3 regions of the Cellulomonas xiejunii genome follow, and region 2 is predicted to be linked to each of the others. Evidence: riboswitches for the same ligand, from Rfam matches in the RefSeq annotation. Region 2 holds a riboswitch; each other region holds the start of a gene.

Region 1 (10,017 bases), 1.5 Mb from region 2:
AGGCGGCCTGGCGATGCTCGTCGGCGTCGTCATCCTGGGCCAGGCGGCGGGCACGTACTCGATGTCGGCGGTCATCGCCGACCCCCCGGCGGCGTCCTCCGCGGTGGTCGCCGCGGTCGCGTGCCTGCTCGCGGGCGCCGCGACCAAGTCCGCGCTGATCCCGTTCCACTTCTGGCTGCCCGCGGCCATGGCCGCGCCGACGCCCGTGAGCGCGTACCTGCACGCCGCGGCCATGGTGAAGGCCGGCGTCTACCTGGTCGCCCGGTTCGCCCCCGCGTACTCCGAGTTGCCGGTGTGGCGCTGGACGATCGTGGTGCTCGGCTGCGGGACGCTGCTGCTCGGCGGGTACCGCGCCCTGCGCCAGCACGACCTCAAGCTCGTGCTCGCGTTCGGCACCGTGAGCCAGCTCGGCCTGATCATCCTGCTCGTCGGCCTGGGCACGCAGGCGACCGCGCTCGCGGGCCTGGCGATGCTCGGCGCCCACGCGATGTTCAAGGCGGCGCTGTTCCTCGTCGTCGGCACGGTCGACGTCGCGTGCGGCACCCGTGACCTGCGGCGCCTGTCCGGCGTGGGGCGTGCCCTGCCGTGGACCGCGCTCGCCGGTGGCCTGGCCACCGCGTCGATGATCGGGCTGCCGCCGTTCGCGGGGTACGTCGCCAAGGAGGCCGGCCTCGAGGGGGTCGCCCACCTCGAGGACGGCACGGTCGGCTGGATCGTCCTGGCGGCCGTCGTCGTCGGGTCGGCGCTGACCGTCGCGTACGGGCTGCGGTTCTGGTGGGGCGCGTTCGCGACCAAGGACGCGCTCGTGCCGCAGTCCAAGACGCAGGACTCCGAGGGCATCGCCACCACGACGTCGCTCGCCGCCGGCGGGGACGAGTCCGTCGAGCCGGCGCCCGTGACGCGCCCGTCGTTCGTGCTGACGTGGCCCGCGCTGATCCTGTCGTTCCTCGGGCTGGCCGTCGCGCTGCTGCCGCAGCTCGGTGAGCACCTGCTCGCGCCGTACGCGGCGACGTACCCGGTCGGCGAGCCCGGGCACCTGCTGCTGTGGGGCGGCTTCGGCCTCGTGCTGTGGCTCACGGTCGGCATCCTCGGCGCCGGGGGCCTGCTGTTCCTCGTGCGCGACAAGGTCGAGCGGTGGCAGGCGCGCGTGCCGCACCTGCTCGAGGCCGACCACACCTACCGCCGGGCGATGCGCAAGCTCGACGACCTCGCGGCCGACGTCACGGCCGTCACGCAGCGTGGTTCGCTGCCCCTGTACCTCGGCGTCATCCTGTTCACCTGGGTCGTGTCGGTCGGGTCGGCGCTGATCGTCGGCACGTCGCTGCCCACCGAGGTCCGCCCGTGGGACTACGCGGCGCAGACGGTGTTCGCGGGGGCGGCGATCGTCTCGGCGATCCTCGTGGCGCGCGCCCGCCGGCGCCTCAAGGCGGTCATCCTCGCGGGCATCAGCGGGTACTCGATCGCCGGCATGTTCCTGCTCTACGGCGCCCCCGACCTCGCGGTCACCCAGGTGCTCGTGGAGACGATCACGCTCGTCGTGTTCGTGCTCGTGCTCCGCCGGCTCCCCCCGTACTTCTCGGACCGCCCGCTGGCGACGTCCCGGTGGCTGCGGCTCGGGCTGGGACTGGCCGTCGGCCTCGTCGTCGCCGGGGTCGCGCTGGTCGCACCCTCGGCCCGCATCCACGCGCCCGTGTCCGCGGACTTCGCGACCGAGGCCTACGAGTTCGGCGGCGGCAAGAACATCGTGAACGTGACGCTCGTCGACATCCGCGCCTGGGACACGATGGGTGAGATCTCGGTGCTGCTCGTGGCCGCGACCGGCGTCGCCTCCCTGGTCTTCCTGTCCGCCCGCGGCGGCCGGATCTTCCGCGAGCGCGAGGCGCCCGCCGACCGCGCCGTGTGGGGCGGGACGCCGGACCCGATGGCCTCGCTGCGCCGCCCGAGCAGTGCGCCGGCGCAGGCCGCCCCCGACGTCGAGGCACCCACGACGCCGGTGCGTGGCACCAACCGGGCCGTGGGGTCACGCGCCCGCGAGTGGCTGCGTGCGGGGCGCACGGTCGCGCCGCAGCGTCGCTCGGTCATCTTCGAGGTCGTCGTACGGCTGCTGTTCCACACGATGATCGTGTACTCCGCGTTCCTGCTGTTCAGCGGGCACAACCAGCCCGGCGGCGGGTTCGCCGCCGGCCTGGTGACGGGCATCGCGCTGGCCGTGCGCTACCTCGCCGGCGGGCGCTACGAGCTGGGCGAGGCCGCGCCCGTGCAGCCCGGCGTGCTGCTCGGGACGGGCCTGTTCCTGTCGGCCGGCGTCGGCCTCGTCGCGCTGTTCGTCGGCGGCAACGTGCTGGAGTCCTGGATCCTCGAGTTCCACCTCCCGATCTGGGGGGAGGTCAAGCTCGTCACCAGCCTGTTCTTCGACGTGGGGGTGTACCTGGTGGTCGTCGGGCTCGTGCTCGACATCCTGCGCAGCGTGGGCGCCGAGATCGACCGCCGCGCCGAGACCGGGGAGGACGACGTCGCCGAGCACGCCGTCAGCGGCTACGACCACGTCGTGGTCGCGCGGGGGCAGGGCGACGGCTCCGGCCCGCCGACCGACCGGGGCGGCACGAACGCGGGGGTGGTCCCGTGACCGACGTCGTCATGAGCCCCAACATCGTGTTCGTCGTGACGATCGGCGTGCTGTTCACCGTCGGCGTCTACCTCGTCCTCGAGCGCAGCCTGACGCGGATCCTGCTGGGCATCGTCCTGCTCGGCAACGGCACGAACCTGCTGATCCTCGTCGCGGGCGGGGCCGCGGGGGCGCCGCCGATCATCGGGGTCGCGTCCGACCGGCCGATGAGCGACCCGCTGCCGCAGGCCCTCATCCTCACGGCGATCGTCATCACGCTCGGGCTGACCGCGTTCCTGCTCGCGATGGCCTACCGGTCGTGGCAGCTGCACCGTCACGACGAGGTGCAGGACGACGTCGAGGACCGCCGCATCGTGCGCCTCGCGGCGCGCGACGAGCGCGCCTTCGAGGACGCCGACACCGAGTCCGACGGCGAGACGCTCGACGAGGAGGCCGCCACCGCGCGTGACGAGATGGACGAGGGCGGCGCGTTCGACGACGCACCGTCAGAGCCGCCGCCGCCACGCACCGACCACACGCACCGGGAGGAGGGACGATGACCGACTGGAGCTGGCTCGTCCCCCTGCCCGTGGTGCTGCCGCTGTCGGCCGCGGGCCTGGCGCTCGCGCTGTACCGCCGCCCGCGCCTGCAGCGCATCGTCACGCTCGTGACGCTGACGCTCGTGGCCGCGGTGTCGGCCACGCTGCTCGTGATCGCGGACGCCGGGCCGGTCGTCGTCGAGGTCGGCGACTGGGCGGCGCCCGTCGGGATCAGCCTCGTCGCGGACCGCCTGTCGGCGCTGATGCTCACGGTGTCGTCGGTCGTGATCCTGTGCGTCCTCGTCTACTCCCTGGCACAGGGCCGGGAGGACGGCGAGCGCTTCGCGCCCATCTCGATCTTCCACCCCACGTACCTCGTGCTGTCCGCGGGCGTCGCGAACGCGTTCCTGTCGGGGGACCTGTTCAACATCTACGTGGGCTTCGAGATCCTGCTGGCCGCGTCGTACGTGCTCATCACGCTGTCCGGCACGACGGAGCGCATCCGCGCGGGCACGATCTACGTCGTCGTCGCGATCCTGTCGTCCGTGCTGTTCCTCGTCGCGATCGCCGCGATCTACGCGGCCGTCGGCACGGTGAACCTCGCACAGCTCGCGATCCGGCTGCAGGAGATCGACCCGGGCGTGCGGCTCGTGCTGCAGTCGATGCTGCTCCTCGCGTTCGGCATCAAGGCGGCCGTGTTCCCGCTGTCGTCCTGGCTGCCGGACTCCTACCCGACGGCTCCGGCACCCGTCACGGCCGTGTTCGCGGGCCTGCTCACCAAGGTCGGCGTCTACGCGATCATCCGCACCCAGACGCTGCTGTTCCCCGGCGGGCAGCTCGACGACATCCTGCTGTGGGTCGCGCTGGCGACCATGCTCGTGGGCATCCTCGGTGCCGTCGCGCAGGACGACGTCAAACGTCTGCTGTCGTTCACCCTGGTGAGCCACATCGGGTACATGATGTTCGGCATCGCGCTCGGCAGCGTCCACGGCTGGACCGCGGCCATCTACTACGTCGCGCACCACATCACCGTGCAGACGGCGCTGTTCCTCGTCGTCGGCCTCGTCGAACGCTTCGGCGGGACGACGTCGCTGGACCGCCTCGGCGGCCTCGCGAAGATGACGCCGGTCCTGGCCGTGCTGTTCTTCGTGCCCGCCATGAACCTGGGCGGGATCCCGCCGTTCTCCGGGTTCCTCGGCAAGGTCGGGCTGCTGGAGGCGGGTGTCGAGGTGGGGACGCCGGTGGCGTACGCGCTCGTCGCCGGGTCCGTCGTCACGTCGCTGCTGACGCTGTACGCGCTGATCAAGGCGTGGAACAAGGCGTTCTGGCAGAGCCCGCCCGAGGAGCTGCCGGCCAACCGCGTGCCCGTCATGATGGTCGCGCCGACCGCGGCGCTCGTCGTGTTCAGCCTCGCGCTGACCGTCTTCGCCGGTCCGCTGTACGCGTACACGGGCCGCGCCGCGCAGACGCTGCAGTCCCGCTGGCCGTACATCGAGGCCGTCCTGCCCGACGGTCAGCGCGGCGAGGGCGAGTCGCAGCGCGCGGCCGAGGACGCCACCGAGGACGCCACCGAGGACACCACCGAGGACGCGCCCCAGGACGCGGAGGTCGGCGGATGAGCCTGCACCCGCGCCGCACCGGCTGGCGCTTCCAGTGGGCGACGATCGCCTGGCTCACCGTCGTGTGGGTGCTGCTGTGGGGCGACGTCACCTGGGGCAACATCGTCAACGGCGCCCTGCTCGGCCTGCTCGTGACGGTGGGCCTGCGGATGACTCCCGTCGACTTCCGCGGACGCGTGCACCCGCTCGGGCTGCTGGTCCTGCTGGGACGGTTCGCGCTCGACCTGGTCAGGGCGTCGTTCGAGGTCAGCATCGTCGCGCTGCGCCCCCGGTACACGCCGCGGGGTGCGGTCATCTGCGTGCAGCTGCGCAGCCACTCCGACCTGTACCTGACCATGACGGCCGAGCTCGTGTCCCTCGTGCCGGGGTCGATCATCGTCGAGGCGCACCGCCTCACGGGTCGCCTGTACGTGCACGTCCTCGACGTGGAGACCAGCGGCGGGGTCGAGAAGGCCCGGCAGTCGGTCCTCGACCAGGAGGCGCGGGTGCTGCGGGCGCTCGCGTCCGACGAGGAGCTGGCGGACGCCGGTCTGCAGCGCCGGGGCCGTGACCGGGAGGTGGCGTCACGATGAGCCCGATCGACGTGGTCGTCGTGGTCGGCGGCGTGCTGCTGACCCTCGGTGCCGCCCTGGCGATCGTGCGGGCGGAGAAGGGCCCGTCGATCCTCGACCGCACGGTCGCGCTCGACATCGTCGTCACGACGATGATCGCCGGCGTCGCGCTGTACGCCGCGTACTTCCGACGCGCGGACGTCGTGCCGCTGCTCGTGGTGCTCTCGCTCGTCGGGTTCGTCGGGTCGGTCACCGTCGCGCGCTTCGCGGCCGTCGAGCCCGAGGGCGAGGGCCGCGTCCGCACGCGCGAGGAGGTCGCCGCCGAGGAGGCGGAGAAGCGCCGCCTCGAGCAGCAGGAGGAGGAGGCTCGCCGCCGGCGTCGTCGGGCCGTCGAGGACGAGGTGCGCGTGGCCGAGGACGAGCGGCGCGCGGCTGAGGACGAGCGGCGGGCGGTCGAGGACGAGAACCGTGCGGCCGAGGACGCCGTGGCCCCGAGCTCGCGGGACACCATCGAGGCGGAGCCGGACGACGAGCACCACGGTGGTCCGGCCGACGAGGAGGCGCGATGACGCCGGTGTGGGAGACGGCGGCGGACGTCGTCTCGGTGATCTGCCTGCTGGGCGGTGCGTTCTTCGCGTTCGCCGCAGGCGTGGGTGCCCTGCGCTTCCCCGACCTGCTGGCGCGCATGCACGCCGGGACCAAGCCGCAGGTGCTGGGCCTGGTGCTCGTGCTGATCGGGCTGGCGCTGCGCCTGCGCGAGGGCGGCGCGGTGTGGGCGCTCGTGCTCGTCGCGGTCTTCCAGATGCTGACGGCGCCGGTCGCCGCGCACATGGTCGGGCGCGCGGGCTTCCGCACCGGGAAGGTCCGCAACGATCTGCTGGTGGTCGACGAGCTGTCGCGCGACCTGGACGACACCCAGTCGGGCGGACCGCGCCGCGACGAGGACGTCTGAGCGGGTCGTCCGAGCAGCCTCAGCTCGCGAAGACCGATCGCACGCGGATCCCGAACTCGCGGCGCAGCGCGCGGCTCGCGGCGAACCACCCGCCGAGACCGTGGACGCCCGGACCCGGCGGGGTCGCGGCGGAGCACAGGTACACCCCGGCGACGCCGGCCGCGTAGGGGTCGAGCGCGGCCGTGGGCCGCGCGAACATCTGCTGCAGGCCGACCGCCCCCGTCGCGATGTCGCCCCCCACCCAGTTGGCGTTGTGGTGCGACATCTGCGAGGCGGGGACGCACCGCGACGCGACGACGACGTCGCGAAAGCCCGGCGCGTAGCGCTCGACGTGCCGCGTGACCCCCTCCGTCACGTCCACGTCCGACCCGGCGGGCACGTGCGCGTACGTCCACAGCGGCCGCAGCCCGGCGTGCTCGCGGCCCGGGTCGACGACGGACGGGTCGCTCGCGAGCACCATCGGCAGCTCGGCGTGCCGCCCCGCGTGCACGTCGGCCTCGGCGCGGGCCATCTCCGTCCGCGTGCCTCCGACGTGCACGGTGCCCGCCCGGCCCACGTCGGGGTGCGCCCACGGCACCGGACCGTCCAGCACGAAGTCGACCTTGGCCGCGGCGTTCCCGTGCCGGTAACGCTCGAGCGCCGCGCGACGGCGCGCGGGCAGCTCGTCGCCCAGGACCTCCACGAGACCGCGCGGCGTCGTGTCGAACAGGTAGCAGCCGGCCGGGGGCAGGTCCCGGCGCGAGCGCACCGGGTGGTCCGTGACGACCGTGCCGCCGTGCGCGGCGAGGTCGTCGACGAGCGCCTGCACGATCGCACCCGACCCGCCCCGCGGGATGGGCCACCCCTGGCCGACGTGGGCGAGCGTCGCCAGCAGCAGCGCGGTCCCGGCGGCCGCGGGGCTGGGCAGGGGAGAGATCGCGTGCGCGGCGACCCCGGTCAGCAGGGCCGGGGCGACGTCGCCGCGGAACCGTGCGCCCCAGGCGGGTGTCCCCTGCTCGAGCACGCCGAGGCCGAACCGCAGCGCACCGGGAAGCCCGGCGGGCAGCAGCCCGGCGGGCAGGGTGCGCTTGTCGAACAGCGCCGCGCGCACGACGTCGGGACTGCGTCGCGACAGCTCACCGACGAGCGAGCGCCACGCCGGGCCGTCCTCACCCAGGTCGGCGACCGTCCGGTCGAGGTCGTGCCAGGCGAGGCCGGCGCGGCCGCCCGGGAGCGGCTGCGCGAACGACACCTCGGGGACCAGCAGGTCGACGCGCCGCTCGAGCCCGAACGCCTGGAAGAACGGCGACGCCCACGCCATGGGGTGGACGGCGGAGCACACGTCGTGGACCACGCCGTCGGCGAGGCCGAGATCGAGCGTGCGGGCGCCGCCGCCCACGGTCGGCTGGGCCTCGAGCACCGTGACCGACAGGCCCGCACGAGCCATCGTGACCGCAGCGGCAAGACCGTTGGGGCCGGAACCGACGACGACGACGTCCATGGCGGGGCGCCGGAGCGCTAGTGGCGAGCGCGCCCGGCGAGCTTCGCGGCGCCGCGCGTCGCGAGGACGCGGGACAGCGAGATGGCGGCACCGCTGATCGCGGCGGCGGCGGCGACCTCGCTGAACTTGATGTCGTCGGCGGTCGAGTCGGGCGAGGGCAGCTCGTGGCCCTTCGCCTTCTTCCAGGCCGCGTTGATGATCTTCTGCACGGCCCACGCCGCGATGAGGGTGACACCCGCACCGACGATCTTCGCCGTCATCGACTGCTTCTGCCCGTCGTCCGACATGGCACCTCCTGTGTGTGGGTCCGGGACGACGCTACCGGTCGCGAGCCGAACGCACAGGTCGACGGGGCGTTCGAGATCGGTCCACCCGCTCCGCGGCGCCGTCGACGGACCGCCCTCGGGAAGGGCGGTCCGGGGCTAGGATCGTCGCGAACGACAGGGGAGCGTCGACCCGCCGGTGACGGCGGGACGGACGCTGAGAGTGCGGACCGCCGCAGACCCTCGAACCTGATCCGGGTGATACCGGCGTAGGGAGTCGGGCTTTCTCTCCTCCCGTGCCCTCACCTGTGGCTGCGCCACGGGTGGCGGTACGGGACCCCTCCGACGACTGACGGAGGACGACCACCACATGGCCACCCCCAGCCCTCGCAGGTCCCCGGACGTCCGCCGCGCTGCGCTCGGTGCGGCGACGTGCGCGGCGCTCCTGACGCTGACCGCGTGCTCCGCCACCGGAGGTGCGACGCCCGACGCGACCCCCGGCGGCGCCGGGTCCGTGACGCTCGTGACCCACGAGTCGTTCGCGCTCTCCGAGGGCCTGCTCGAGCAGTTCGAGGAGGACAGCGGCCTGGACGTGCAGGTCGTGCAGCAGGCCGACTCCGGCGCGCTGGTCAACCAGCTCGTCCTCACCAAGGACGCGCCGCTGGGCGACCTCGTCTACGGCATCGACAACGCGTTCGCGTCGCGCGCGCTCGACGAGGGCGTCGTCGTCGCGTCCGAGCTCACCGCTCCCGCGGCCACCGACGCGGCCGCGTACGCCGTCCCGGGTGACGACGCCGGTGCGCTGACCGCGATCGACTTCGGTGACGTGTGCCTCAACGTCGACACCGCGTGGTTCGCGGAGCAGGGCGTGCCCGAGCCGACGACCCTGGACTCGCTGCTCGACCCGGCGTACCGCGACCTCGTGGTCGTGCCGGACCCCGTGACGTCCTCCCCGGGTCTGGCGTTCCTGCTCGCGAGCGTCGGGGCGTTCGGCGAGGAGGGCTGGGTCGACTACTGGGCCGGCCTGCGCGACAACGGGCTGAAGGTCGCCGACGGCTGGACCGAGGCGTACTACACGGACTTCACCGCCGGCGGAGGTGACGGGCCGCGTCCCGTGGTCGTGTCCTACGCGTCGTCGCCGCCGTTCACCGTCCCCGAGGGCGGCGACGCGCCCACGACCCGTGCCCTGCTCGACACGTGCTTCCGGCAGGTCGAGTACGCCGGGGTGCTGGCCGGGGCGGCCAACCCCGAGGGTGCCGCACGGCTCCTCGACTTCCTGCTGTCCGACGAGGTGCAGGCGGACGTCCCCGCGTCGATGTACATGTACCCCGTGAGCTCGGCCGTCGAGCTGCCCGACGACTGGACGCGCTGGGCGCCGCTGGCGGACGCGCCGTTCGACGTCGCGCCCGCGGACATCGCCACCCACCGGGAGCGCTGGCTCACGCAGTGGTCCGACACCGTGATCGGCTGACCGTGCCGACCGCCCTCGCCGACCGACCCGCCGCGCGCACCGCGGCGGGTCCGTCGGCGCGCCCGCCCCGGCGGTGGCCGGGCCGGGCGGGGTGGGCGCTCGCGGTCGGGGTACCGCTGCTGTTCCTCACGGCGTTCTTCGTGTGGCCGGTCCTGGAGATCGTCGGGCGGGGGTTCCTCACCGACGGCCGCCTCGACCTCGGCGGGTTCGGTGACGTGTTCGCGCGCCCGCGCACGTGGCGCGTCGTGGGCCAGACGCTCGCGCAGGCCGCGCTCGGCACGGCCGGGGCCGTGCTGCTCGGGATCCCCGGCGCGTACCTGCTGTACCGCTGCCGGTTCCGGGGGCGCGGCGCCCTGCGCGCGTTCGTCACCGTGCCGTTCGTGCTGCCCACGGTCGTGGTCGGTGTCGCGTTCCGCTCGCTGCTGGTCGACGGCGGCCTGCTCGGCGGGCTGGGCCTGGACGGCACGTTCGCCGCGATCGTCCTGGCGCTCGTGTTCTTCAACTACGCGGTCGTGGTGCGCACGGTCGGCGGCATGT
Region 2 (10,017 bases):
ATCGTGACGTCGGGCGCGAGACGGGCCGTGGCGGTCGCGAGGATCCCCCGCGCCATGGGGACCAGCACCGGCGTGAACGACGTGCGCACGTCGGACGCGCCCGCGCTGCGCAGGTTCTGCGCGAGCTCCGGGATGTGCCGGTGGCTGCCACCCACCGCGTAGGGCACGGCGGCACCCAGCCCCTCGGACGCGAGCAGGTGCCCCTTGAGCGCCTTGCCGGCGCCGGAGTACCCGACGGCGAGCACGGCGACGAGGTCCGTCGTGTCGAGGAGCCCGGCCGCGACACCGGGCTGCAGCCCGAGCGTCACGGCGGTGACGTTGCACCCGGGGACGGCGATGCGTCGCGCCCCGGCCAGCTGCTCGCGCTGACGTCCCACCGCGTCCGGCACGACCAGCTCGGGCAGCCCGTACGTCCACGTGCCCGCGTGCGGACTGCCGTAGTACGCCTCCCAGTCGGCCGCCTCGACGAGCCGGTGGTCGGCGCCGAGGTCGAGGACCACGGGGTCCTCCCCCAGCGCCTCGAGCTCGGCCGCGACCTGGCCGCTGGCGCCGTGCGGGAGCGCGAGGACCACGACGTCGTGGCCCGCGAGCGCCTGCGCCGTCGTGGGCTCCAGGACGCGGTCCGCGAGGTCGCGCAGGTGCGGGTGGTGCTCGCCGAGCGGCGTGCCCGCGTTGGAGTGCGCCGTGAGCGTGCCGATGCGGGCTTCCGGGTGGTCGAGCAGCAGCCGCAGGATCTCCCCGCCGGCGTACCCACTGGCTCCGGCCACCGCCACCGTGAACGTCATGTGCATGAACATACAGTTGACTGCAGACAAATACCAAGGAGAAACGGGAAGGCCCGTGCCCGTGCCACGGTTGCGGCAGGCATGCGTGCCGTCATCGCGACCCGGGCCGGCGGCCCTGAGGTCCTCCAGGTCACCGACGCCCCCGACCCCGAACCGCAGCCCGACGAGGTGCTCGTGCGTGTCGCGGCGGCGGGCGTCAACTTCATCGACACCTACCGACGCGGCGGTGTCTACCGTATGCCGTTCCCGCACGTGGTGGGATCCGAGGGCGCGGGTGAGGTCGTCGCGGTCGGGTCCGAGGTGACGGCACTCACCCCGGGCGACCGCGTCGCGTGGGCATCGGCACCCGGCTCCTACGCCGAGCTCGTCACGGTGAAGGAGCGCGACGCGCTGCCCGTCCCGGCAGGCGTCGACGACACGACCGCCGCCGCCCTGCCGCTGCAGGGCATGACGGCGCACTACCTCGTCGTCTCGACCTTCCCCGTCGTCGCCGGGCACGACGTGCTCCTGCACGCGGGCGCAGGCGGCGTCGGCCTGCTCGCCACCCAGCTCGCCGCGGCCCGTGGGGCGCGCGTGATCTCGACCGTGGGCTCGCCGGACAAGGAGACGCTCGCCCGTGCGGCGGGCGCCATCGACGTCATCCGCTACCGCGAGCTGTCCGACCTCACCACCGAGCTGCCCGCCCTCGTGCGCGAGCTGACCGGCGGCCGCGGCGTCGACGTCGTCTACGACGGGGTCGGCAAGGACACGTTCGACGCGTCGCTGGCCTCGCTCGCCCGACGCGGGACCCTCGTGCTGTTCGGCGCGTCGTCCGGGCAGGTGCCGCCCGTGGACCTGCAGCGCCTGAACGCCGCGGGCTCCCTGTACGTGACACGCCCCACCCTCGGGGACTACACCGCCACCCGCGACGAGCTGCTGTGGCGGGCGAGCGAGCTCTTCGACCTCGCCACCGCGGGCGCGCTCGACGTGCGTGTCGGTGCCACGTTCTCCCTGCCCGACGCGGCCGACGCCCACCGCGCCCTCGAAGGGCGCGCCACCACCGGGAAGGTCCTGCTGCTCCCGTGACTCTCGACAACCCCGTCTTCACCGCCCCACCCCGCACCGTGACCGTCGAGGTGTGGTCCGACGTCGCGTGCCCCTGGTGCTGGATCGGCAAGCGCCGGTTCGCCACCGCGCTGCGCGAGTTCGCGCACCGCGACCACGTGGACGTGCACTGGCGGTCCTACCTGCTCTCCCCCGAGACCCCCGCCGGGCCCGGGCGGCCGGAGATCGACGCGCTCGTCGAGATGAAGGGCCTGCCCCGCGAGCGGGTCGAGCAGATGTTCGCGCACGTCGCTTCCGTGGGCGCCGGAGAGGGCCTGCGGTACGACTTCGCGCAGACGCTCGCCTTCAACACGTTCGACGCCCACCGCCTCCTGCACCTGGCCCGCGAGGCCGGAGGTGGCGTACTCGTCGAGACGACCATGGAGGCGCTGTTCTCCGCGCACTTCGAGCGGGGCGTCGACCTGGGCGCGGACGGCGCGCTCGTCGCGGTCGCGGCGCGGGCCGGGTTCGCGGCGCACGGTTGGGACGACGCACGCGTCACAGCGGCCCTCGCCGGCGGCGCGGCGACCGACGCCGTCCGTGAGGACCTCGCGACCGCCCGCGCGCTCGGCGTCACCGGCGTGCCGTTCTTCGTGGTCGACCGGAAGTACGCGGTGTCCGGGGCCCAGCCGGCCGAGGTGTTCGCGCAGCTGCTCGACGCCGGGTGGCGCGAGGCCAACCCGCTCGCGGCAGCACCGACCGGTGACACCTGCAGCGACGACGGCTGCTGACCGCCAACCGTCAGCGGCGCGCCGCGAGCAGCACGTCCGTCAGCTCGGTCAGCGAGGCGACACGCAGGTCGGCGAGCGCGACCTGCGCGCGCGACGCGTGGAGGTAGCCCCACGGTCCGCGGCGCAGGAACGCCGTCCGCATGCCTGCGGCGCGTGCCGGGAGCACGTCGTTGTCGAGCCGGTCGCCGACGTACAGCACGTGCTCGGGGGCGAGCCGGAGCTCGCTGAGGATGCGCGCGAAGAACGCGGGGGCCGGCTTGGCGACGCCCCACCGCGCCGACGACGCGACGAGGTCGAGGTCGACACCCGCGGCACGCAGCTGGTCCTCGGCGCCGGCGGGCTGGTTGCCGGCGATCGCGACGACGAACCCCGCCGACCGCAGCGACGTCAGGGTGGGCAGCGCGTCCGGGTACAGGTCGTCGGGCCCGATCGTCGGCCGTGACGCCGGCGGCTCGACGCCGAGCACGTCCCAGACGCGCGCGACCGGCTCACCCCGCTCGGCGAGGACGCCGAGGACCCCCATGAGGGCGAACGGCGTCACGCCGACCTCCCCCGCCGCCCGGGTCCACGCGCGGGTCTCGTCGACGAGCGTCTCCCCGACGTCCAGCACGACGGCACGCACGTGCGCGAGGGTCATCCGCTCACACTGCCACCACGGGCTCCGCCACGCGGACCTGGTCGAAGAACGCGACCTCGTGCGCGCACGACGTCAGGTACGCCGCCAGCATGCGCGCCCGCGTCGCGGCACCCACCTCGCGGGCAGCGGCGTCGGCCAGCTCGGTGGCCCGGGCCGCGGCCTGCGCGAACGCAGGGTCGCCGTAGGTCGCGACCCAGTCGCCGTACGGGTGGCCGGTCAGGTCCCCGGCCCGCGCGAGGATCCGTGCCCCGATGTCCGCGTACATGACGTAGCAGGGCAGCACCGCCGCGACGACCTCGGCGTAGGAACCCGTCAGGGCGACACCGAGCAGGTGGTCGACGTACCCGGTGGTCGTCCGGTCCGCGGGCCCCGTCCACCGGGCACCGGCCAGCCGCTCCTCGTGCAGGTGCCTCTCGACCTCCAGGCACCGGGCGGACCCCTGCGCCCAGAACACCTGCGCGTCGGCGTCCGGAGCGAGCTGGCTTGCACGGGCCAGGACGCGGGAGTACTGCGCGAGGTAGAGCGCGTCCTGGTGCAGGTACGCCTCGAACCGCTCGATCGGCAGGGTGCCGTCCGCGAGACCGCGGACGAACGGCAGGTCGTCGCACGCGGCGCGCAGGTCGGCTGCTCGCTCCCACGCGTCGGCGCCGAACGGCCGCGCACCGAGGGTGGGTGCGTGGTGCAGGTGGTCGACCGGGCCGCGTCCCGACCCCACCGCGAGCGCCTCCCCCGCGGCGATCGCTCCCGTGAGCCACCGCTTGGCCTCCCGCACGGCCGTCACCCAGTCCGGGCGGCGAGGGCGCAGCGCCGCGACGGCCGCCGACAGCGAGCACCCGGTGCCGTGCGTGCTCGTCGTGGCGACGCGCAGCGCGTCGAGCTCGGTCACGGTGCTCGCGTCGACGACCGCGTCGGGGCTGCCGTCGCCGTCGAGGTGACCACCTTTGAGCAGCACCGTGGCCCCTGACGACCGCGCCAGTCGCCGGGCCTGCCGGACCGCGTCGGGCCACGTGGTGGCCCGCGGCTCGCCCAGCAGCACCCCCAGCTCCGGCAGGTTCGGCGTCACGAGGTGGGCGCGCGTCACGAGCCGCCGCACCGCCTCCTCGGCGTCCGTGTCGAGCAGCCGGTCCCCGCTGGTGGCGACCATGACCGGATCGAGCACGATGACCGGCGGCTTCGTGCGGACCAGCCACGCGGCGACCTCGTCGGCCACGGCGCGCGTTCCGAGCATGCCGATCTTGACGGCGTCCACGGTGACGTCGTCGCTCACCGCGTCGAGCTGCGCGCGCAGGAACGCGACGTCGGGGACGTGCACGGCGCGCACGCCGTGACTGTTCTGCGCGACGAGCGCGGTGACGACCGCCATGCCGTACGCGCCGTGCGCAGCGAACGACTTGAGGTCGGCGTGGATCCCGGCACCGCCGGTCGGGTCCGTGCCGGCGATCGACAGCACGCGCACGCGACTGGCGGCGCGCTCGGGGACCAGGGCAGACGTCGTCATGGACATTCCCTTCGCTCGTACGAACGAGATCAGGTTCGACGGGTGTGATCTCAGCCCTGCTCGGTGCGGGGCACCCCGTGTCTCGTCACCGACCCTAGACCGTCCGGGTGATCGCGCCGAGGGCCGGTCTCGGCACCCGGACAGGTCGGGGCTGCACGGGCGATCCCGACGTCGGCACCTCGCCCCGCCGCTACGCTCGCGGTGCTGGTCGCCGACGGAGGGGGCAGCGCGGCGGCCCTGCGCACCGATCCCGCGCGCCCGTGCGCCCGAACCTGCGAGGCGAGATGACCACCTCTCACGACACGACCCGACCCGCACCGCTGACCGACCCGGTCGGCACCGTGGTGCCGTCCGCCGTGCCGACCCACTGGTACAACCTCGCGGCCGACCTGCCCGAGCCCTGCCCGCCGGCGCTGCACCCGGGCACGCGCGAGCCGCTGACGCCCGACGACCTGGCGCCGCTGTTCCCGATGGCGCTCATCGCGCAGGAGGTCTCGACCGAGCGGTGGATCGAGATCCCGCAGACGGTCCGCGAGATCTACGCGCTGTGGCGGCCCGCACCTCTGCTGCGGGCGCGACGCCTCGAGCGCGCGCTGGGGACGCCGGCGAAGATCTACTACAAGTACGAGGGCGGCTCGCCCGCCGGCTCGCACAAGCCGAACACGGCCGTGGCGCAGGCGTACTACAACGCGATCGAGGGCACCACGCGGCTCACGACGGAGACGGGCGCGGGCCAGTGGGGAGCGTCGCTGTCGATGGCCTGCGCGCTGCTGGGCCTGGGGTGCGAGGTGTGGCAGGTGCGCGCGTCCTACGACGGCAAGCCCTACCGGCGCATGCAGATGGAGACGTACGGCGCGACGTGCCACCCGTCCCCCTCGGACCTCACGGCGGCCGGCCGCGCGATGCTCGCCGCCGACCCCCACACCACGGGGTCGCTGGGCATGGCGATCAGCGAGGCGGTCGAGGTCGCGGCGAACGACCCGAAGGCGCACTACGCGCTGGGGTCGGTGCTCAACCACGTGCTCCTGCACCAGAGCGTCATCGGGCAGGAGGCGCTCGCGCAGCTCGACGAGCTGGGTGAGACGGCGGACGTCGTGTTCGGGTGCGCGGGCGGCGGGTCCAACCTGGCCGGGCTGAGCTTCCCGTTCCTCGGGCGCAACCTGCGCGACGGGGCCACGACGCGCGTCGTGGCGTGCGAGCCCGCGGCCTGCCCGTCGATGACCCAGGGCGAGTACCGGTACGACTTCGGTGACGTCGCGGGCCTGACGCCCCTGCTGAAGATGCACACGCTGGGCAAGGACTTCGTGCCGCCGCCCATCCACGCGGGTGGTCTGCGGTACCACGGCATGGCGCCGATGGTGTCGCACGCGTACGCGCTGGGACTCATGGACGCCATCGCGGTGGAGCAGGACGCCGCCTTCGCGGCCGGCATCGAGTTCGCGCGTGCCGAGGGCATCATCCCGGCGCCGGAGTCGACGCACGCCCTCGCCGGGGCCCTGGCGCACGCGCGAGCGGCGACGACGGACGAGACGATCCTCGTCGGTCTGTCCGGCAACGGGGTGCTCGACCTGCCCGCCTACCACGACTACGTCTGACAGGCCGGGGGGCGGGTGCCGGCCGGTGCCGGGACCCGCCCCTCAGTCTCGGACGACGGCCGCGCCGAGCAACCCGAGGTCCTCGTCCGTCAGCAGCGCGCTCGGCACCACGACGAACGTCCTCGAGCCGCGCAGCCGCAGCACCGCGGCGGAGCCACGGACGCGCACCTCCCGGTAGGCGCTCAGCGACGTCTGCGACGAGCCCAGCGCGCCGCTCATGCGGAGCGCGTCGGGCTCGACCCGCGCCCAGACGGTCGTCCCGGGTGCGAACGCGGCGACGAGCGCCCGGCGCACGGAACGCCGGGTCCCCACGACCATCGCGAGCGCGAGCGCGGGGACCGCCACGCACACGACGACGGCAGCGAACGCGTCCGTCGGGCGCGTCACGACCACGATCGCCAGCGCCATCACACCCCACAGCGCCACCGCATGCCGGGTGCGCAGCAGGAGCGTCGCCACGTCGCGGGTCATGTCGCGCAGGAGCTGCGGTGTCATCGTGATCGCCCGCATGCCGTCCTCGGTCATGGCGCTCATGTTGGCAGGGCGTCGGCCCCCGGGTGACCGGAACGTGGGCACGGTCTTAAACCTACCGGGCTTGTCTGCTTATCTTTCCGGGACACCTCACCGCGCACACCGGGAGCCCGCATGAGCTCGCACTACCTCTGGTACATCCCCAACACCGTCGAGCCGGGCCACCGCGGTGACGACACGACCGACGGCTGGGGCTCCCTCGACCTGTCGACCGAACTCGCGCTCGCCGCGGAGGCCCACGGCTGGGAGGGTGCGCTCATCGGCACCGGCTGGGGCCGTCCCGACACGTTCACGGTCGCCACCGCGCTGGCAGCACGCACGACGACCTTCCAGCCGCTCGTCGCGATCCGGCCCGGGTACTGGCAGCCCGCGCACTTCGCGAGCGCCGCCGCGACCCTGGACCGGCTGTCGGGCGGCCGCCTGCTGGTGAACATCGTCAGCGGGCACGACGGTGTCGCGCAGTACGGCGACACCGCGGGCGACCAGGCGCAGCGGTACGGACGCACCCAGGAGTTCCTCGCCATCGTCCGCCGCCTGTGGACGCAGGAGCGCGTGACCTTCCACGGCGAGCACTACCGCGTCGACGACTCCACCCTCGCCCCGCGCCCGGTCGCCACGGACGACCGGGCGCACCCGCGGCTGTACTTCGGCGGCGCATCACCCGCCGCCGAGCGTGTCGCCGCCGCGGAGGCCGACGTCCAGCTGTTCTGGGGGGAGCCGCTCGACGGCGTCGCGGAACGCATCGCACGGTTGCGCGCGCTGAGCGACGACGTCGAGCGCCGGCACGCGCCCCTGGAGTTCGGCCTGCGCATCACGACGGTCGTGCGCGACACGTCCGAGGAGGCGTGGCACGACGCCGAGGCGAAGGTCGCGCGCATGGCCCAGGACGCCGGCGCCCGACCCGACCCGCTGCGGCGCCGCGCAGTCGGGCAGCAACGGCTCCTCGACCTGGCCGCGCGCGGTGACGTCCTCGACTCCTGCCTGTACACCGCACCGGGCCGGTACGGCGGCGGCGGCGCCGGGACGACCTGGCTCGTCGGGTCCGCCGAGGACGTCGCCGACGCGCTGCGCCGCTACCGCGACCTGGGGGTCACGCACTTCGTGCTGTCCGACACCCCGTACCTGCACGAGACGGCACGCGTGGGCCAGAGCCTGCTGGGGCTGCTGCGCGAGCCCGTCCCGGCCTGACCACCCCGCCACGACGCGGGCCCGGCCGGATCGCTCCGGCCGGGCCCGCGTCGGTCCGACGTCAGCCCGCGTCAGCCGCGCACCGAGACCGTCCGGCTCGCGCTGCCCGCGACCTCGTCCGGTGCGTCCGGGACGAAGACCGCCGTCAGCCGGTGCGTCCCCGAGCCGATGCCGCGGGGCACGGTCCCGATCGCGAGGCCGAGGACCACGTCCGCCCGCGCGACGACACGCTCGCCCTCACGCAGCTCCACCCGCCCCTGCGGGAGGCGCGCGGTGTCGAGCCCGACGGTCGCCACCCACACCGACGGGATCAGCCGCGGCAGCGGCGACTGCAGGACGTCGAGCGACGTCCTGCTGGTCGCGCGCACCACCGTGACGGTGACCGGCGCGGACTGCGAACCGGTGACCGCGTCGGTCCCGGCGTACCGGGCGACGACCTCGTACGTGCCGACGGGTGTGTCCGCCGGAAGTGTCAGCACCGCGCGGCCGTCACGCAGCGTCGACGTGCCCAGCACCTCCTCGCCGGCGACGAACTGCACGGTGCCGGCGACCGGCGCCTCCGACTCGACCGACGCGGTCAGCCGGACCCGCGTCCCCCGTGTCCCGAAGACCTGCGTCGTGGGCGAGGCGCTCAGCGTCGTCGACGACCCGGTCGACGCCTCCTCGACCGTGAACGGCACCGTCGCCGTGGTCCCGCTGGGGGCTGCGACGACCGTCAGGGTGTGGGCACCGGGCGCGAGGCCGGCGGGCACCGTGACCGTGACCTCGGCTGCGGCGTCCGGCCCTTCCCCCTGCACGAGGGGGAAGGTGCCCAGCACGTCGTCACCGAGCCGCACCTCGACCGACGTGTTCTGCGGTGCGCCCAGGCTCGTGAGGTTGATCCCCCCGACCGTGAACGTCAGCTGCCCGCCCGCCGCCACGGCGTCCGCGAGCGCCGGCACCGCGACGGCCCGCTCCGCGAAGTCGGGCGCGATGCCCGGGTTCGCCTGCAGGTACGCGATCCACGCGTCACGGTCGACGAGGCCGGAGTCGGCCGTCTGCGTCCCCTGCGTGAACACCCGGAAGTTGTCCCCGCCCTGCGCGAGGAACGAGAACGTCCCGATGCGGTACGGCGCGTCGAGGTCGATGGGCTCGCCGTCGACCGTGACCGACGTGATCCGGTCGCCCAGCTCGCGCGACGCGTCGTACGTGTACGCCACGTTGTCCGAGAGCCCGAGCTGCAGGTACGGCCGGCTCGGGACGTTGCCGTCCTCGTCGGTCTGCCACTGCTGCTCCAGCATGGTCACCACCTGGGCGCCCGTGAGCGTGGTCGTCCAGAGGTTGTTGACGAACGGGAGCACGGCGTTCGCCTCGGCGTACGTGATGGTGCCGTCGGGCGCGTGCAGCAGCTCGGCACGCATCCCGCCGGGGTTGACCACACCGATCTGGGCGCCGCCGCGCTCGGGTGCCGACAGCGAGTCGAGCAGCGCGTCGGCGACGAGCGACCCCAGCGTCGACTCACGGCTGCGGTCGTCCCGGCCGGTCGTCGTCCCCGGTGCGGACCCGACGTACACGCCGTCGACGTACGACCCACCGCTGAACGCGGTCGTCACGTCCGCCGTGACGGACCCGACCGGCTGGGACCCCACCTGTGCCGCGAACGCGAGCGCGTCGGCCACGATCGCCGCGACGGCGGCCACGCGCGGGTACGCCGCGACGAGCTCGGCATCGGGCGTCGTCGTGCGCGCCACGTTCTCGGCGACCGCGGCCGTGACCTCGTCCGTCGCCGGGTCGTACGTCAGGACGACCTTGCCGAGGAACTCGCCGTACGAGCCGGTCTGCACGATCGGACGGGTGTCCCCGCCGTCGCCGACGGGCCCGAACCACGCGTACTGCTTGTGCGTGTGCCCGGTGAAGACCACGTCGACCGCGGCATCCGTCCCGGTGACGATCTCGGCGAACGCGCCGCCTGCGGCGACCTCCTCCTCCA
Region 3 (10,017 bases), 1.6 Mb from region 2:
TCCAGCAGGAAGAACCCGGCGAGCCCTCGGTAGATGTGCTCCTCGGTGCGGCCGTGCGGGTGCGGGTGGTACCAGAGCGTCGCGGCGGGCTGGTCGATCCGCCACGTCGGGCGCCAGGTCGCGCCGGGCTCGACGGGCTGGTGGGGACCGCCGTCCATCGCCGCGGGCAGGTGCATGCCGTGCCAGTGCACGCTCGTCGCCTCGGGCAGCGTGTTGCGGACCTCGACGGCGACCTGCTCGCCGCGGGACGCCCGCAGGGTCGGGCCCAGCAGGTCGCCGTCGAACCCCCAGGTCGGGGTGTCGACGCCCGGCACGAACCGGGTGGTGCCCTCCTGCGCGGTGAGCCGGAACGTGCGCGTCCCGTCGGCGCCGACGTGCGACGGCGCGAGCGGCGGTACGGGCAGCGGGGCGTCGAACGTCTCGGGCACGTCGACGGGCGACACGGACACGCCACCGCACGCGGACAGCCCGGCGACGACCAGGGCCGCCGCGGCGACCGCGGCCGCCGCGCGGGACACCCTCACGGCCGTCGCCCCCGCAGCTGCTGCACGCCGCTGCCGAGCAGGCCGGCGCCCGCGCCGAGCAGGGCGCCCCACGTGAGCTCCCAGCCGGCCGCGAACAGCACGACGAACGTCGGACGGGGCTCCTCGTGACCGAACGCCAGGGACAGCGCCACCAGGACGGCGCCGTACAGCAGGCCGGCGAGGGTGCCGGTGAGCACGGGCCGGGGGGCGTCGAGCAGCCCGAGCACGGCGACCCAGGTGAGCGCCGTGACGGGCAGGACGACCGCCGCGAGCGTGAGGTCCGACAGGCCGACGGCACCCAGGGCGGGCCACAGCGCGACCGTCGCGGCGAGCGCGACGACGAGTCTGCCGCGGACGCGCCGGGCAGGCGCGCGCGGAACGGATGTGCTGGTCAGGGGCATGTTCTCCATGTCCGACGACGCTAGGCACCGCGGCCTGCGGGCGAATCCGTCACGTGTCGCCGGCTGCGCACGTCGACGGTCGACGCAGGGGTAGGCACCAGGCGACGGCGGAAGTCGACCGCTCGGGGATGTCCCTGAGCGCGCCGCGTTCCTACGCTCGGGGTGTGAGACCCCCACCTGCAGGGACGCGCGCCACCGACCTCGGGCTCGCGGTCGGCACCGTCGCGGTCGTCGCGTTGACCATCGGCGCCGGCGTCGCGGCCGAGCGCGCGCCGTCACCCGTCCCCTACGCCTTCGCGCTGGGCTTCGGGGCCGTGCTCCTGGCGCGCCGGCGGTGGCCCGTGGCCGTCCTGGTCGTCACCGTGCTCGGGATCTTCGCGTACTACGCGCTGGGCTTCCCCGCGATCGGCCAGGCGCTGCCGGCCGCTGCCGCGCTGTACTCGGCGGCCGAGCTGGGGCGCACCCGCGTCGCCCTGGTGGTCGGGGCCGTGCTCGTCGGGGTCGCGGCGTACTTCCGCATCGCCGAGGGCCTGCCCGCCACGTACCTGCTGAGCTACGAGCTGCTGACGAACGTCGCGCTCGTCGCGGCGGCGGTCGCGCTGGGGGTCAGCGTGCGCGTGCGCCGGGAGGCGCGGGCCGACCAGGAGCGGCTGCGCGTCGCGGCGCTGGCGGAGCAGGCGGCGGACGCCGAGCGCCGGCTCGAGGCGCAGCGCGTGCGCATCGCGCGAGACCTGCACGACAGCATCGGGCACACCGTGGCCGTCATCGCGGTCCACGCGGGCGTCGCCGCGGAGGCCGTCGGGCGGGACGACGCCCTGGTGACCTCGTCGATCGCGCAGGTCCGCGACGCGACGCGCTCCACGCTGCGCGAGCTGCGCGCCACCGTGCGGCTGCTGCGCACCACGGGGGACGATCCCGCGCGCGGTGCGGTCGGGCTCGCGGGCGTGCCGGCCCTCGCGGCCTCCGCGCGCGCCGCGGGGCTCGACGTCGACGTGCGGCTCGACGTGCCCGACGGCACCCTCGACGGTGCGATCGGCGCCGCCGCGTACCGGATCGTGCAGGAGGCGCTGACGAACGTGCTGCGGCACGCGGACGCGAGGCGCGTCGACGTCGAGGCGTGCGTCACCGACGGGTGGCTCGACCTGCGGGTGCGTGACGACGGCACCGGCCCGGGCGGGCGCGGGCCGGGCGACGGCCAGGGGCTGCGCGGCATGGCCGAGCGGGCCGGGCTGCTCGGCGGGACGCTGACGTCCGGACCCGCGGACGGCGGCGGGTTCGTCGTGCACGCCCGCCTGCCTGCGAGGCTCGACGCATGATCACCGTCGTGCTGGTCGACGACCAGGAGCTGTTGCGCGCGGGCCTGCGCAGCCTCGTCGAGCGCGACGGCGACATCCGCGTCGTCGGGGACGCCGCCACCGGGCGCCAGGGCGTCGCGCGCGTGCGCGAGCTGCGGCCCGACGTCGTCCTCATGGACGTCCGCATGCCCGACCTCGACGGCATCGAGGCGACCCGCGCGATCGTCGCCGACCCCGCGCTCGCGGACGTCGCGGTGCTGGTGCTCACGACGTTCGACGAGGACGAGAACGTGTTCGCCGCGATCCGCGCTGGCGCCGCCGGGTTCCTGCTCAAGGACGTCGCCCCCGACGAGCTGCGGCAGGCGGTGCGCACGGTCGCCGCGGGCGAGGCGCTCCTGGACCCGGCGGTCACGCGGCGGGTCATGCGGGCCGCCGCCGCAACGCCGCCGCCGAGCGACGCGTCCCGCCTGTCCGGGCTCACCGAGCGGGAGCGCGAGGTGCTGCGCGAGGTCGGCCGGGGCCGGTCCAACCAGGAGATCGCCGCGAGCCTGTACCTGAGCCCCGCGACCGCGCGCACCTACGTCAGCCGCCTGCTCACCAAGCTCGACGCGCGCGACCGCTCGCAGCTCGTGGTCCTCGCGTACGAGACGGGCCTGGTGGGCGGGGGCCCGACACCCTGACGAGGCGTCAGCGGCGGCGTGCCACCAGGACCGCGTCGCGGACCGGGACGTCGACGCCGTCGTGCCGGTGCGTGCGCTCGACGACCCGAGGCTCGATCGTGCGCCACTGCGTCGGGTCGAGGTCTGCGGCGACCTGCTCGGCCGTGTAGCCCAGCCGCGCGAGGTGGGGCCGCGGCACGGGGCCGTCCACGTCCGACGGGTCGTGCCCGACGACGAGCAGCGTGCCGCCCGGGGCGACCGCGTCGGCGAGCCACGCCCAGCCGCGCCCGCCCTCGGCGTGCAGGTAGTGCGACGTCACCAGGTCGTAGCGTGCCGAGGGCGTCCACGTGCGCAGGTCCGCCTGCTGCCACGTGACGTCGAGGCCGCGTGCGGCGGCCTGCGCGGCGCCCCGGTCCAGTGCCGTCTGCGACGCGTCGACGGCCGTGACGCGCCACCCGCGCTCGGCGAGCCACAGCGCGTCGGCGCCCTCGCCGGCGCCCGCGTCCAGGGCCGTCCCGGGGGTCAGGTCGGCCGCGACCTGGGCGAGCGTCGGGTTCACGTGCCCGCTCCACACGCGGTCGAGGGTCCGGTACCGGTCCTCCCACCACGCGGGGTCGAGCTCCTCGGTGCTGCCGGGGTCGTCGGTCATGACGGGCTCCTCACGGGTCGGGACGTCGCGGTGGTGGGTGGCGTCAGGCACGGGCGGCGGCGAGGTCGGCCGTGACGAGCGCCAGGTTGACCTGCGCCCCCACGGCCGATCCGGCTGCGATGCTCGACGCCAGCGCGTGCTGCGGCCCGGTGACGTTGCCCGCGGCCCACACGCCCGGGACCGAGGTCGCGCCCGCACCGTCCACCCGCACCGCGCGGCCGAGGTCCTCGTCCGGCGAGCCGACGGGATCGGTCGCGAGGCCGAGGCCGTCGACGACCGCGTCGGCGAGGACCGCGCGCGGCGCGACGAAGACCGCGTCGCACGGGACCGCCGTGCCGTCCGCGAGGAGCAGACCGGTCAGTGCGTCGCCCTCCACGCGCACTCCGGTGACACGCCCTGCCGCGACCCGCACGCCGCGGGCCGCCAGGTCGGCGCGCTCGTCGGCGTCCGGGTCGAAGGAGTCGTCCAGGACGACCGTCACGTCGTCGCTCAGCTGACGGACCAGCAGCGCGCGGTGGACGGCCGAGGAGCCCGACGCGAGGACCGCGAGCCTGCGGTCCCGCACCTCCCAGCCGTGGCAGTACGGGCAGTGCAGGACGTCGCGCCCCCAGCGCTCGCGCAGGCCCGGGACGTCGGGCAGCTCGTCGCGCAGGCCGGAGGCCAGGACGAGCCGACGCGCGCGGTGCGCGGCCCCGTCGCCGGTGCGGACCTCGAATGCCGGTTCGTCGCCCGGCAGGCGGCGGGCCTCGACGACGCGGGTCGGCACGACCTGCACGCCGTACCGCTCGACCTCGGCGCGGCCGGCCGCGAGGATCTCGGTGGGCGGGGTGTCGTCGTGGGTGAGCAGGTTGTGCGCGCGGTCCGCGACGGCGTTGCGCGGCTCGCCGGCGTCGAGGACACGCACGCTGCGGCGGGACCGGCCGAGGCACAGCGCGGCGGACAGCCCGGCGGCACCGCCACCGAGCACGAGGACGTCGACGGGGGCGAGGGGCTCCGTGGTCATGCACCGAGCGTGCGGTGCGAGCGGCGGCTTGACAAGTGGAGTTGCCGGGACGGCAAATGAGGCATGGTCGAACTGGATGCGGTGCTCGGCGCGGTCGGTCCCCGGCTCCGGTCGCTGCGGGAGCACCGGGAGGCGACCCTCGCCGACGTCGCGGCCGTCACCGGCATCTCGGTCAGCACCCTGTCCCGCCTGGAGTCCGGGCTGCGGCGTCCCACGCTCGAGCTGCTGCTCCCGCTCGCGCGCTTCCACGAGGTGACTCTCGACGAGCTCGTCGAGGTCCCCGCGGGTGACGACCCGCGCGTCGTGCCGCACCCCACCGTGCGCCACGGCGTGACGTACGTGCCGCTGACCCGGCGCACCGAGGGACCGCGCGCGTACCGGCTGGTCTACCCGCCGCGGACGCCCGCCGAGGTCGGCGAGCCGCGCGTGCACGACGGCTACGAGTGGCTCTACGTGCTGAGCGGCACGCTGCGCCTCGTCCTGGGCGGCCGGTCGCTCGACCTCGTCGCGGGGGAGGCCGCCGAGTTCGACACCCGCGTCCCGCACTGGCTGGGCAACGTGTCCGACGGCCCGGTCGAGGTCCTGGCCCTCTACGGACCCCAGGGCGAGCGCATGCACGTGCGGGCGCGTCCGCGGCGTCGCGACGCCTGACCGCGAGCCGTCAGCCGAGCGTCGCCGCGACGACCAGCAGCACCGGCACGCACAGCACCGTCGTCACCAGACCCGCGTCGCGCGCGAGCGCCTCCCCGTGGCGGTACTGCATCGCGTAGACGAGCACGTTCTGCGCCGTCGGCAGGGCGGCCATCGCGACGACCGCGAGCAGCGCGGGCGCGGGCAGCCCCAGGGCCGTGCCGACGCCCCACGTCAGCACGGGGTGGACGACCGAGCGCAGCCCGACGGCCAGCGCGAGGTCGCGCCGCGGCGCCGAGGCGCCCGTGCCCCGCGGGACGGCGAGCGACATGCCGAAGGTGATGAGCGCGAGCGGCGCGGCCGCGGCCCCGACGAGGGTGAACGGCTGCAGGACGACGTCCGGCAGCGACCAGGGGAGCGCCGCCAGCACCAGCCCGGTGAGCGTCGCGACGATGATCGGGTTGCTCACCGTGCGTCGGGCGACCGCCGCGACCCGCAGCCCGACGGGGACCGGGCTGCCCTCCCGGCGCGCGGGGGTGGCGTGCGAGCCCGCGGGGTGCGCGTCCAGGACGGCGAACGCGACCGGCGCCAGCACCAGGAGCTGGAACAGCAGCGTCGGGACCACGGCGACGGGGTCGTCGAGCAGGTACACCGCCAGCGGCAGGCCGATGTTCCCGGCGTTGACGTACGACGAGGACAGCGTGCCCACGGTGACGTCCGCGGGGGAGCGGCGCCACACCAGGCGCAGCACGACGACCGCGAGCAGGGCCACGAGCGCGGTGCACGACCACGTCACGACGGCCGTGCGCGACACGAGCAGGTGCAGGTCGGCGCGCGCGACGGTCGCGAGCAGCAGCGCCGGCGCCGCGACGGCGAACACCACGCGCGCCAGCACCGGCGCGGCCCGCTCGCCCAGCACGCGCCACCGTCCCAGCACCCAGCCGAGGGCGACGACGGCGCCCATCGTGCCCAGCGCGGACAGGACGGCTGCCATCAGCGCGTCCGCCGACCGGCGGCGGACAGCGAGGCGCTCGGTGTCACGTCCTCGATCCTCGCACGCGACCAGGTCCCGGAACCGGAGCGCGACAGCGAGGTGCAACCGAAGGGTTGCGATTTCGCCGGAACCGGTGCACGCTGTTCTGCAACGGACGAGTTGCACGAAGGAGATCGCCATGACCCAGCACCAGACCACCGCCCTCGTCGACGACCCCACGTCGACCGTGACCCGTACGGTCCGCGTCGACGCCCCGCCCGCCCGCGTCTTCGAGGTCCTCACGCGCGAGGACCTCGTCGCGCAGTGGTTCGGCCAGCGGGCCTCGCTGCCGGACCTGCGCGTCGGCGCGACCGGCACCCTCGGGTGGGACGGTCAGGACGACGTGCCCGTGCGGATCGAGGCGTACGACCCGCCCCGCCGCTTCGCGTTCGCGTGGCCCGGCTGCGGTGGTGACCTGACGGACGCGACCGCCCTGACCGTGACCTTCACGCTCGAGCCCGACGGCGACGGGACGCTGCTCACGGTCGTCGAGACCGGGTTCGACAAGCTCGGCGACGAGCGGCTGCGCCAGCTCGCGGACCACCGCGACGGCTGGACGTCCGAGCTCGACGAGCTCGTGCGGCTGGTGCGCGACGGGGTCGCGGCGTGACGTCCGCGACCGGCACGACCGACGTGGTCGCGGTGTGCGCCGCCCTCGGTGACGAGACGCGGTGGCAGGTGCTCACCGAGGTCGGTCGCGGGGAGGCGTCGGCCTCGGCGCTGGCCGAGCGCCTGCCGGTGACGCGGCAGGCGATCGCCAAGCACCTCGCCGTGCTGGCCGAGGTGGGTCTCGTCGAGCCCGTGCGCGCCGGACGTGAGGTGCGCTACCGCGCCGTCGGTGCGCGCCTCGGGCTGCTCGCGCGGACGCTCGAGGCCGTCGGCGCGCGCTGGGAGGAGCGCCTGGCCGCGATCGCACGTCTCGCGGAGTCCCCGCCGCGCTGACGGCGCCACCCACCGCCGAGCGCGGACCGTCCGCGGTCCGCGCTCATCGGCGTGCCCGGGGACCCGGACCACAGTGCGGACGACCACCCGGGGCCGTGCGACGCGCGCGTAGCGTCACAGACGTCGTGACACGGGGTGCCGCACCAGCGGCTGAGATCACACCCGTCGAACCTGATCTAGGTCGCACTAGCGAAGGGATGTCGCGCATGTCTCCCATGCGTCCACCGCTGCACGCCCACCCGCACCGTCGCCGGGGGCGTCTCACCCCCTGACGTCGACGCGCCCGCCGCGCGTTGCTCCGCAGGCCCACCGGTCGCCCACGCGTCCGGCGATCTCGCACGCCCTCCTGGAGACCCCATGACACGCCACCGCCTCGCGCTCGCCGCCTCCCTGCTCGCCGCCGCGCTCCTGCCCGCCGCCTGTGCCGACGGAGCGGCCACCGACGCCGACCGTCCCGTCGTCCGGTTCGCGCTCGACTGGACGCCCAACACCAACCACACCGGCCTGGAGGTCGCGCTCGCCCAGGGCTGGTTCGACGACGCCGGCCTCGACGTCCAGGTGCTGCCGTACACCGACGTCCAGCCGGACGCGCTGATCGACGCCGGTGCCGCCGAGGCGGGCATCAGCTTCCACGGGGACTCGGTGCTCGCCCAGGCGGCCGGCGCCGACGTGGTCGCGGTGCTGGCCCCGCTGCAGCACTGGGCGTCGGCGATCGCGGTGCGTGCCGACGACGCGACGATCACCCGCCCGCGGGACCTCGACGGACGCGTCTACGCGGGGTTCGGCGGACCGGCGGAGGTGCCGCTGCTGCAGGCGGTGATCCGCGCCGACGGCGGGCGCGGTGACGTCACGGCCGTGACCCTGGGGACCAGCGCCTACGCCGCCCTGTACGCGGGGGAGGCCGACGTCGCGATCCCGTTCGTCGCGTGGGAGGGGCTCGCGGCGCAGCGCGTCGGCACACCCTTGCGGTACTTCCGGTACACCGACTACGGGTTCCCCGACGCGTACGCGGTGCTCGTCGACGCCCGCCGCTCCTGGGTGGCCGACGAGCCGGAGGTCGCCGCCGCGTTCGTCGACGCCCTGCGGCGCGGCTACCAGTACGCCGCCGACCACCCCGACGAGGCCGCGGAGCTGCTGGTCGCCGCACACCCCGACGCGTTCGCCGACCCCGGCATGGTCGTCGAGAGCCAGCGTCTGCTGGCGGCCGAGTACATGCGCGCCGCCGACGGCACCGTCGGCGGCATCGAGACCGCGCAGCTCGCCGGCTACGGCGACTTCCTGCTCGAGCAGGGCCTGCTGGCCGGACCCGACGGGGACGTCCTGACGACCCGGCCCGACTGGTCGACCTTCCACGTCGACCTCGGCGGCGAGCCGTGACGGACGTGCCAGGGCGTGCGCTCGCCGTGGGCGTCGGTGGCCTCGCGCTGCTGGGCGTCTGGCAGGTGGTCGTCGCGACGGGCGACGTCGCACCGCGGCTCCTGCCGTCCCCCGCCCGGGTCGCGCAGCAGGCGTGGACGCACCGGGACGCCCTCGCGACGCACGCGGGCGCGACGCTCACGGTGACGCTGGTCGGGTTCGCGGTGTCGGTGGCGGTCGCGTGGGCGCTGGCCGTCACGCTCGACCGGCTGCCGCGCCTGCGGACGGGTGTGGTGCCGCTGCTGGTGGCGTCGCAGACCGTGCCGGTGCTGGTCGTCGCGCCGCTGCTCGTCCTGTGGTTCGGGTTCGGGTTGGCGCCCAAGGTGCTGGTCGTGACGCTCGTGACGTTCTTCCCCGTCGCGCTGGGGCTCGTCGAGGGGTTCGCGGCGGCCGGGCCCGGGGCGTCGGCGCTGCTGGCGACGATGGGCGCGAGCCGGTGGCAGGAGTTCGTGCACGTGCGGCTGCCCGCCGCGATGCCGCGGTTCTTCACGGCGCTGCGGATCGGCGTCACGTACGCGGTGGTGGGGGCCGTCGTCGCGGAGTACGCGGGTGCCGTGCAGGGCCTCGGGACGTACATGACGATGCAGCGGGCCGCGTTCCGCACCGACCTGGTGCTCGCCGCCGTCGGGGCGTGCGCCGCGCTCACCCTCGCGCTGTACGCCCTGACCTGCGCGGTCGAGCGCGTCGTCGTGCCGTGGGGCCGTGCGCGGCGGGTGCGGCGTGGCTGACGCGCTGCTGCAGGTCCGCGACGTGCACCTCGCGCTGCCGGCCGCCGACGGGCCGCGGCCGGTGCTCGCCGGCGTCGACCTGGCCGTGCCCCGCGGGTCGTTCACGTGCGTCGTCGGGCCCTCGGGGTGCGGCAAGAGCACGCTGCTCGGGGTCGTCGCCGGCCTGCGTCGCCCCGACCGCGGACAGGTGCTGCTGGACGGCTGCGACGTCACGGGCGTCCCGGGACGGGCCGCGTGGATGGCGCAGGACGACCTGCTGCTCGAGTGGCGCACGGTCCTCGACAACGTCGCCCTCGGCCTCGAGGTGCAGGGCGTGCGCCGACGTGACGCACGCGAGCGGGTGCGGGACCTGCTCGTCGAGTTCGGCCTCGCCGACCACGCCGACGCGCGCCCCTCGGAGCTGTCCGGTGGCCTGCGGCAGCGCGCCGCGCTGGCCCGGACGGTCGCGCAGGGGCGTGACCTGCTGCTGCTGGACGAGCCGTTCGGTGCGCTCGACGCCCTGACGCGGCTGCACCTGCAGCGCTGGCTCGCGGCGACGTGGGCGCAGCACCGCTGGACCGTCGTCATGGTGACGCACGACGTGCGCGAGGCCGTGGCCCTCGCCGACCAGGTCGTGCGCCTGTCCGGGCAGCCGGCCCGCGTCGCGGCGCGTCACCCGGTGGACGACCCCCGCCCGCGGCACCCGACCCGTCCCGGTGCGGGGGCGCGCGCGGTCGAGCACAGCGTGCTCACCGGGT

What was found. A riboswitch is a leader RNA that binds a small molecule or an ion and turns the genes downstream of it on or off. The one in region 2 is predicted to bind thiamine pyrophosphate.
Region 1: linked by a shared signal. The riboswitch ahead of NP048_RS01280 (thiamine ABC transporter substrate-binding protein) and the one ahead of thiD (bifunctional hydroxymethylpyrimidine kinase/phosphomethylpyrimidine kinase) in region 2 are both predicted to bind thiamine pyrophosphate.
Region 3: linked by a shared signal. The riboswitch ahead of NP048_RS15475 (ABC transporter substrate-binding protein) and the one ahead of thiD (bifunctional hydroxymethylpyrimidine kinase/phosphomethylpyrimidine kinase) in region 2 are both predicted to bind thiamine pyrophosphate.

The regions. Positions count from the first base shown of each region.
Region 1 covers NZ_CP101987.1:270,204-280,220, forward strand. The annotation lists gene NP048_RS01240 (Na+/H+ antiporter subunit A) at 1-2,626, shown strand, start outside; gene NP048_RS01245 (Na(+)/H(+) antiporter subunit C) at 2,638-3,165, shown strand; gene NP048_RS01250 (Na+/H+ antiporter subunit D) at 3,162-4,763, shown strand; gene NP048_RS01255 (Na+/H+ antiporter subunit E) at 4,760-5,335, shown strand; gene NP048_RS01260 (MrpF/PhaF family protein) at 5,332-5,883, shown strand; gene mnhG (monovalent cation/H(+) antiporter subunit G) at 5,880-6,266, shown strand; gene NP048_RS01270 (phytoene desaturase family protein) at 6,286-7,746, opposite strand; gene NP048_RS01275 (DUF4235 domain-containing protein) at 7,764-8,033, opposite strand; TPP riboswitch at 8,179-8,302, shown strand; gene NP048_RS01280 (thiamine ABC transporter substrate-binding protein) at 8,380-9,480, shown strand; gene NP048_RS01285 (ABC transporter permease) at 9,483-10,017, shown strand, end outside.
Region 2 covers NZ_CP101987.1:1,771,144-1,781,160, reverse strand. The annotation lists gene argC (N-acetyl-gamma-glutamyl-phosphate reductase) at 1-785, opposite strand, end outside; gene NP048_RS08140 (quinone oxidoreductase family protein) at 867-1,850, shown strand; gene NP048_RS08135 (DsbA family oxidoreductase) at 1,847-2,599, shown strand; gene NP048_RS08130 (HAD family hydrolase) at 2,610-3,236, opposite strand; gene thiD (bifunctional hydroxymethylpyrimidine kinase/phosphomethylpyrimidine kinase) at 3,241-4,734, opposite strand; TPP riboswitch at 4,723-4,822, opposite strand; gene NP048_RS08120 (TrpB-like pyridoxal phosphate-dependent enzyme) at 5,019-6,329, shown strand; gene NP048_RS08115 (hypothetical protein) at 6,372-6,863, opposite strand; gene NP048_RS08110 (LLM class flavin-dependent oxidoreductase) at 6,975-8,048, shown strand; gene NP048_RS08105 (ExeM/NucH family extracellular endonuclease) at 8,120-10,017, opposite strand, start outside.
Region 3 covers NZ_CP101987.1:3,358,618-3,368,634, reverse strand. The annotation lists gene NP048_RS15525 (multicopper oxidase family protein) at 1-524, opposite strand, end outside; gene NP048_RS15520 (hypothetical protein) at 521-934, opposite strand; gene NP048_RS15515 (sensor histidine kinase) at 1,090-2,241, shown strand; gene NP048_RS15510 (response regulator) at 2,238-2,900, shown strand; gene NP048_RS15505 (class I SAM-dependent methyltransferase) at 2,908-3,528, opposite strand; gene NP048_RS15500 (NAD(P)/FAD-dependent oxidoreductase) at 3,572-4,531, opposite strand; gene NP048_RS15495 (helix-turn-helix domain-containing protein) at 4,595-5,182, shown strand; gene NP048_RS15490 (AEC family transporter) at 5,193-6,155, opposite strand; gene NP048_RS15485 (SRPBCC domain-containing protein) at 6,334-6,804, shown strand; gene NP048_RS15480 (ArsR/SmtB family transcription factor) at 6,801-7,136, shown strand; TPP riboswitch at 7,258-7,351, shown strand; gene NP048_RS15475 (ABC transporter substrate-binding protein) at 7,494-8,513, shown strand; gene NP048_RS15470 (ABC transporter permease) at 8,510-9,280, shown strand; gene NP048_RS15465 (ABC transporter ATP-binding protein) at 9,273-10,017, shown strand, end outside.